2 linked regions of the Humidesulfovibrio mexicanus genome follow. The protein of the gene in region 1 interacts with the protein of each later gene in a pairwise test. Links are inferred from orthologs where the notes say so. Each region holds a gene or a part of one and is shown on either strand. Other genes may lie near its edges. The genes, in order: mtgA and CHB73_RS04175.

Region 1 (3,209 bases):
GCTCCGTGCTTTCTGGCGACCTCCTTGACCACCACGCGGTAGGTCATGGTGATGTCGGCCATTTTGAGGGCCTCGGCGTAGCGCATGTCGATTTCGTGCTGGCTGGGGGCGACCTCGTGGTGGCTGTACTCGATGGCCACGCCCATCTGCTCCAGGGCGAAGATGATGTCGCGGCGGATGCTGTTGCCCAGGTCCAGGGGCGGGGCGTCGAAGTAGCCGCCGTGGTCCAGCAGCTCGGTGCCGCGGTCGTTGCCGAAGAGGAAGAACTCCAGTTCCGGTCCGCAGTAGTAGGTGTAGCCCTTTTCGGCGCATTTGCGCAGCACGCGGCGCAGGCAGTAGCGCGAGTCCGCGGCGTAGGGCTGGCCGTCCGGGGTGTGGATGTCGCAGAACATGCGGGCCACGGGACGTTCCGCGGGACGCCAGGCCAGCACCTGGAAGGAGGTGGGGTCGGGCATGGCGATCATGTCCGACTCCTCCACGCGGGCGAAGCCCAGGATGGACGAGCCGTCGAAGCCCATGCCCTCCTCGAAGGCGGCTTCCAGTTCGCGCGGGGTGACCTGGAAGCTCTTGAGGGTGCCCAGGATGTCCACGAACCAGAACTGGACAAAGCTGATGTCGTATTCCTTGACGGCCTTGAGCACGTCGTCGGCGTTGCGGCAGTTGAAGATGGGGATGTTCATGGGGCGGTCTCCTGTTCTGCGGTGGTTGGGTGCGCGTCCCTGGGCGCGGAGCGCACGCGGGCTGAAAGCCGGGCCTGCGTTTCGAGGGGTATCCTCAGGCCATGTAGATTCTAGCCGCGCCAGGCGAGTCTGTAAAGCGCGGCTGAAACAGGGTGGGCTCGGCGTTCCTGGGCCGCCCATGGCCTGTTCGGCCGGGAACCTGGACGCCAGACCGCTTTCCGGCTAAACACCTGTGGTTGGCCATGTGGCCACAAAGGAGCAGCGGTGCGCAAGCCGATACTCACAGTCGCGGGGCTCGCCTTGCTGGCGGCCCTGGCCTACCTGGCCTCGTTCTTCGTGTACCCGGACGTGGGGGCGTTGGCGAAGAAGAATCCGGGCAAGACGGCCTTTATGGAATGGCGCGAGGCCCAGTGGGCCGAGAAAGGCGAGAAGAAGAAGATCACTCAGCGCTGGGTGCCGCTCTCCCGCGTTTCCCCCCTGTTGGTGAAGGCCGTGCTCATCGGCGAGGACGACAAGTTCTACCACCATGAGGGGTTTGACTACGAGGCGCTGGAGCAGGCCTTTGAGAAGAACCTCAAGGAAGGGCGCTTTGCCGCCGGGGCCAGCACCATCAGCCAGCAGTTGACCAAGAATCTGTTCCTTTCGCCGGAAAAGAGCCTGACCCGCAAGGCCAAGGAGGCTATCCTCACCTGGCGCATGGAGCGCACGCTCTCCAAACGGCGCATCCTGGAGCTGTACGTCAACGTGGCCGAGTGGGGCGACGGCATTTTCGGCGTGGAGGCCGCCAGCCGCCACTATTTCCAAAAGCCCGCCAGCCAGCTCACCAGCATGGAGGCCGCGCGCCTGGCCGCCGTGCTGCCCAATCCCATCCGCTTCAACCCCGTGGGCTCCCAACGCTACGTCACCTTCCGCGCGAACCTCATCCATTCCATCATGGTGCGCCGGGGCATTGCCGTGGCGGGCTTCCAGGAGGTCATGGAGGGCAAGGATGAGCCTGCCGAACCGGCCGAACCGCTCGGGCCGGGCGAGCCGCACAACGCGACCGGACCGGGCGAGCCCGCTGGCGCGAGCGTGGGCTCCGAGGGCAACCGCGGCGACGCCCCGGCCGCTCCGGACGCCGTGGCTGCGCCGCCCTCCGCAACGGGCCAGCTTCCGGCGGGACCGCCGACCACCCCCTAACGCCACAAGGAGTTCGTATGCGCCCGTTGATCATGCTCACCGCCCTTGTGGCCGGGGCGCTCATGCCGTTGCAGGCCGGGGTCAACGCGCGCCTGCGCGTGCACCTGGGCGATGCGCTCTCGGCCTCGCTGGTGAGTTTTTGCGTGGGCACGGTGGCCCTGTTCGTGTTCATGGTGGTCACGCGCGCCCCGTGGCCGGGCGCGGCGGCGGCCGCCTCAGCGCCGTGGTGGTCTTGGCTGGGCGGCACGCTGGGCGCGTTCTTTGTGGCGGTGACGGTGCTGCTGGCCTTCAAGCTCGGGGCCACGGGCCTCATGGCCTGGATCATCGCCGGGCAGTTGGTGGCCTCGCTGCTGCTGGACCATTACGGCGTCATCGGCTTTCCCGTGCGGGAGGTGACGTGGCAGCGGCTGGCAGGGGTCGGGCTGCTGCTGTGCGGCGCGCTGCTTGTCAACGAGTACTAGGACGGTGTTCATGAGCCTGATGCGCGACACCCTGGCCGTATGCCGCATGATCAAGATCGAGCACTCGGTGTTCGCCCTGCCCTTCGCCTTCACCGGGGCGTTTCTGGCCCAGGGGGCGGGACCTGGCTGGAGCGCCCCGTCCTGGCGCGTGCTTGCGCCGCTGACCCTCGCCATGGTGGCGGTGCGCTCCTTCGCCATGGGCTACAACCGCCTGGCCGACCTGGACATCGACCGGCTGAACCCGCGCACGCAGATGCGCCCGCTGGTGACCGGCGAACTCTCCGTGGCCTTCACCAAGCGTTTTCTGTTCGTGTGCGCGCTGGTGTTCACGGCGGCCTGCGCGGCCATGAACAGTACCTGCCTGCTGCTTTCGCCCGTGGCCCTTGTCTGGAGCGGCTTCTACAGCCACACCAAGCGCTTCACCCCCCTGTGCCACTTCGCCCTGGGCAGCGTGCTGGGCCTGGCCCCTGTGGCCGGCTGGCTGGCGGTGTCGCCGCACAGCCTTGGCTACCCTGCGGTGCTGCTGTTCTTCGCCGTCACCCTTTGGGTGGCGGGCTTCGACATCCTGTACGCCTGCCAGGACGCGGACTTCGACAAAAGCCAGGGGCTGTGCTCCCTGCCCGCGCACCAGGGCGTGGCGCGGGCGCTGTTCACGGCCGCGGCCACCCACGCCTCGGCCGCGCTGCTGTTCCCCATGGCCGGGCTTTCCGCCGGGCTGGGGATGCTGTTCTTGTGCGTCAGCCTGATCATCGGCTGCATCCTTGTGTGGGAGCACCGGCTCATCAGCGCCGAGGACCTTTCGCGGGTCAACGTCGCCTTCTTCACCATGAACGGGGTCATCGCGGTGTTCGTGTTCCTGGGCGCCTGGGCAGATTTGGCCCTGGGTTCT
Region 2 (3,285 bases), on another replicon or contig:
GGCCGTGTGCACCTGCGACCGCATCCCGGTTCTGAAGGTGCTGACCAAGAAGCCCCAGCAGCCCACCCAGCTTGAAGTGGACCGCAACCCCAGAAGCCGCAGCGCCAAGCTGCGCGTGGCGGAGCGCCTGCCCGGCGCGGAAGGTGCGCGGTGAGCAGGCTCAAGGGCTGGGTCGGGGCCTTTTTCCTGGCCATAGCGGGGGTGCTTGTGCTGGGGCTTTCCAGCGTGTGGCTCAACATTGAGCGCATGGACCTGGCCTACGACCTGAACAAGCTGGAGAAGGAGCTGGGCAACCGCACGGCGCTGGCGACCAAGCTTGAGGTGGAGCGCAACAATCTTCTTTCGCCCTATCGCCTGAAGCGGCTGGCCGCCGTGTACGGGCTGATCCCCGTGGGGCCGGGGCAAATGCGCATCATGACGGACCAGGGCAAGCCCCAGTCCGCCGAAGACGGCAAGTAACGGCAAGGATCATGGAAGATGGCGGTCAAAAGTCGCATCGAGCGCAAGCGGCCCAAGGAGGCCCGAACCAAGACGGACGTGGTCAGGCTCAAGCTGGTCTTCGTCGCGTTCGTGTTCGCGTCCTTGTGGCTGGCCTTGTGGTGCCGCGCGGGATACGTGCAGCTCTTCCTCGGGCCGACGCTCTCCGCCGCGGCGGGCAAGCAGAACCTGGCCACGGAGTTCGAACTGGGCGAGCGCGGGCGCATTTACGCCAGCAACAACGCCCTGTTGGCCACCAGCGTGGAGAGCAAGAGCGTGTACGCCTCGCCCGTTGAGATACAGAGCCCCGCCCGCACCGCGCAGGTGCTGGCGCAAATTCTGGGCGCTCCCAGGAAAAACCTGCAGAAGGATCTCTCCTCGCGCAAGGGCTTCGTCTGGGTCAAGCGGCAAATCGACGATGCCGAGGCCCAGGCCCTGGCGCAGGCCAATCTGCCGGGCATCCACCTCACCAGCGAATTCCGCCGCATGTATCCCAACCGGCACCTGGCCGGGCAGGTGCTCGGCTTCGTGGATGTGGACGGCAAGGGGCTGGAAGGCGTCGAGAACCTCTTTGACGAACGCATGGCCGGTGGACGCGCCAAGTTCGTGGTCCAGCGCGACGCCTCCGGCCGGAGGCTGTACCTGGACGACGAAGGCCGCGAGATGAACATCCGCGGGCAAGACGTGCGGCTGACCATCGACACCGTTGTGCAGGACGCCGCCGAACAGGCCCTTGCGGACGCGGTGACGCGCTTCAACGGTCGTTCGGGCATGGCCATGGTCGTGCGCGTGGAAACGGGCGACATCCTGGCCCTGGCCCACTACCCGTTCTTCAATTCCAACATCCCGCGGCAAACCAAGCCCGCGGTGCGCAGAAACCGCGCCGCCCTGGACATCTACGAGCCGGGCAGCACCATGAAGCCCTTCCTCTTTGCCTCCGCCCTGGAAAACAAGGTGGTGGACCCCAACAAGGTCTTCGACTGCGAAAACGGCAAATGGACCCTGCGCGGCAAGACCATCCGCGACACCCACCCGTATCGCTGGCTTTCGGCCAACCGGGTGCTGCGCTACTCAAGCAACATCGGCACGGCCAAGATCGGCCTGGCCCTGGGCGCGCAGCCCTACTACAACACCCTGCGCGGCCTGGGCTTCGGCGAACGCCCTGGCCTGGGGCTGCCCAGCGAATCGCCGGGCATCCTGCGCCAGGCCAAGGAATGGACGGAATTCGACCTGGCGGCCATGTCCTTTGGACAGGGCATCGGCGTCACCAGCCTACAAATGGCCAAGGCCTACCTCTGCCTGGCCAACAAGGGCGTTGCGCGCCCGCTGCGCCTGGTGCTCGATCCCCCGGCCGAGGAACTGCCCGAGCCCGCGCGCGTGTTCAGCGCGCAGACCGCGGACAGCGTGCTTTCCATGATGCGCGAAGTCGTCGAGGAGGACGGGACCGGCAAGGTGGCGCGCATTCCCGGAGTCAGCATGGCCGGCAAGACCGGAACCGCACAGAAGGTGGGCGGCGCTGGCAAGGGGTATGGCGAAGGCATCGTGGCCAGCTTTGTCGGCATCGTGCCTGCGGAGAAGCCGGAGTTCATCTTCATGGTCGCCGTGGACGAGCCCACCCCGGTGGTCTATGGCGGCGTGGTGGCCGCCCCCGCCGTGCGCGACATCGCCCTCAAGACACTGGCCTATTACGGCCGCCTGCCAGAGGCCAAAGTCCCCAGGCAGGAGGACGTTTCCGAAAGCAGCATGACCGCGCGCGCCCCGCACCCGCCCACTGCGGAAGGCGGCGGCGCCACGGTGCCGAACCTCATGGGGCTGTCCGTGCGCAGGGCGCTGGAAGTCCTCGGCAAACGCGGCATCGTGCCCTCGCTCAAGGGCGGCGGCATGGAAATAACGAACCAGAAGCCCGCACCGGGCGAACCCTGGCCAGATGGCGGAACCACGGCCAAGGACGGAGGGTTCATCCTCTGGCTGGGACAGGGAGATAAGGAGGCCAAGCAGTGAACGGCCCGCGCTTCAACGAACTGCTGGCGCTTGTCGGCAGGGGGCTCATGGTCCGCACAGACTCGCGCAAGGTGCTTCCCGGCGAGGTTTTCGTGCTCATGCCCAGCGCGGTGGACAAGGCCGCGGCATACCTTGCCGACGCCATCGCCCGCGGGGCTTCCTGGATCGTTGTCGACCAGGAGACGGCCGTGCCGGGCGATCTCCAGGTCTCGCTCGTGCGCGTGGAGGATCCGGCTGAAACGTTGGGCGAACTCGCCGACGCCTATTTCAACACCCGCGAGCAGGCCATGCAGGTGGTGGGCATAACCGGCACCAACGGCAAAACCACGGTGAGCTACCTTCTGGAAGGCCTGCTTTCCGCCTGCGGCCGCAGCGTGGGCGTGCTGGGCACAGTGGCCTACCGCTGGCCCGGCCACAGCGTGGACGCCAGCCTGACCACCCCCGGCTGCTGGCGGCTGCACGAGCTCTTCGCCCAGATGTCCGCCTCCGGGGTGGATACGGTCATCATGGAGGCCAGCTCCCATGCCCTGCACCAAAAGCGCGTGGCCGGGCTGGAGTTCGATGCCGCCGCGCTGACCAACCTGACCCAGGACCACCTGGACTACCACCACGATTTCGAAACGTACTACCAGGCCAAACGCCTGCTTTTCGGCGCATACCCGCGTCCGGACAAGCACAAGGCCGCAAATGCCGACGACCCTTACGGCGCGCGGCTGCTGAAGGAATTCCCGGACGCGCTGGGCTTCACACTGGACGACGCGCAAAGCGGCGACGGTCCCATGCTGCGCGGTAGCCTGGTGGAATGCA

What was found.
Region 2: the proteins of mtgA (region 1) and CHB73_RS04175 interact in binary tests that used the Escherichia coli proteins (3 or more experiments, as listed by UniProt). The link is inferred for Humidesulfovibrio mexicanus from one-to-one orthologs.

Annotation. Positions count from the first base shown.
Region 1 is NZ_FZOC01000003.1:108,130-111,338, forward strand. The notes cover bases 1-2,901. They hold mtgA (monofunctional biosynthetic peptidoglycan transglycosylase), read left to right. Parts: upstream 1-944; coding sequence 945-1,859; downstream 1,860-2,901. Other genes in these bases: CHB73_RS07205 (glutamine synthetase family protein), read right to left, coding at 1-680; CHB73_RS07215 (DMT family transporter), read left to right, coding at 1,877-2,320; CHB73_RS07220 (UbiA-like polyprenyltransferase), read left to right, coding at 2,331-2,901. Outside these bases: more of CHB73_RS07220, read left to right, coding at 2,902-3,209. UniProt on the Escherichia coli protein: Peptidoglycan polymerase that catalyzes glycan chain elongation from lipid-linked precursors. May play a role in peptidoglycan assembly during cell division in collaboration with other cell division proteins.
Region 2 is NZ_FZOC01000002.1:85,171-88,455, reverse strand. Bases 1-2,977 are described here. They hold CHB73_RS04175 (penicillin-binding transpeptidase domain-containing protein), read left to right. Parts: upstream 1-477; coding sequence 478-2,478; downstream 2,479-2,977. Other genes in these bases: CHB73_RS04170 (UDP-N-acetylmuramoyl-L-alanyl-D-glutamate--2,6-diaminopimelate ligase), read left to right, coding at 2,526-2,977; CHB73_RS04180 (hypothetical protein), read left to right, coding at 151-459; rsmH (16S rRNA (cytosine(1402)-N(4))-methyltransferase RsmH), read left to right, coding at 1-154. Also shown: more of CHB73_RS04170, read left to right, coding at 2,978-3,285. UniProt on the Escherichia coli protein: Essential cell division protein that catalyzes cross-linking of the peptidoglycan cell wall at the division septum. Required for localization of FtsN.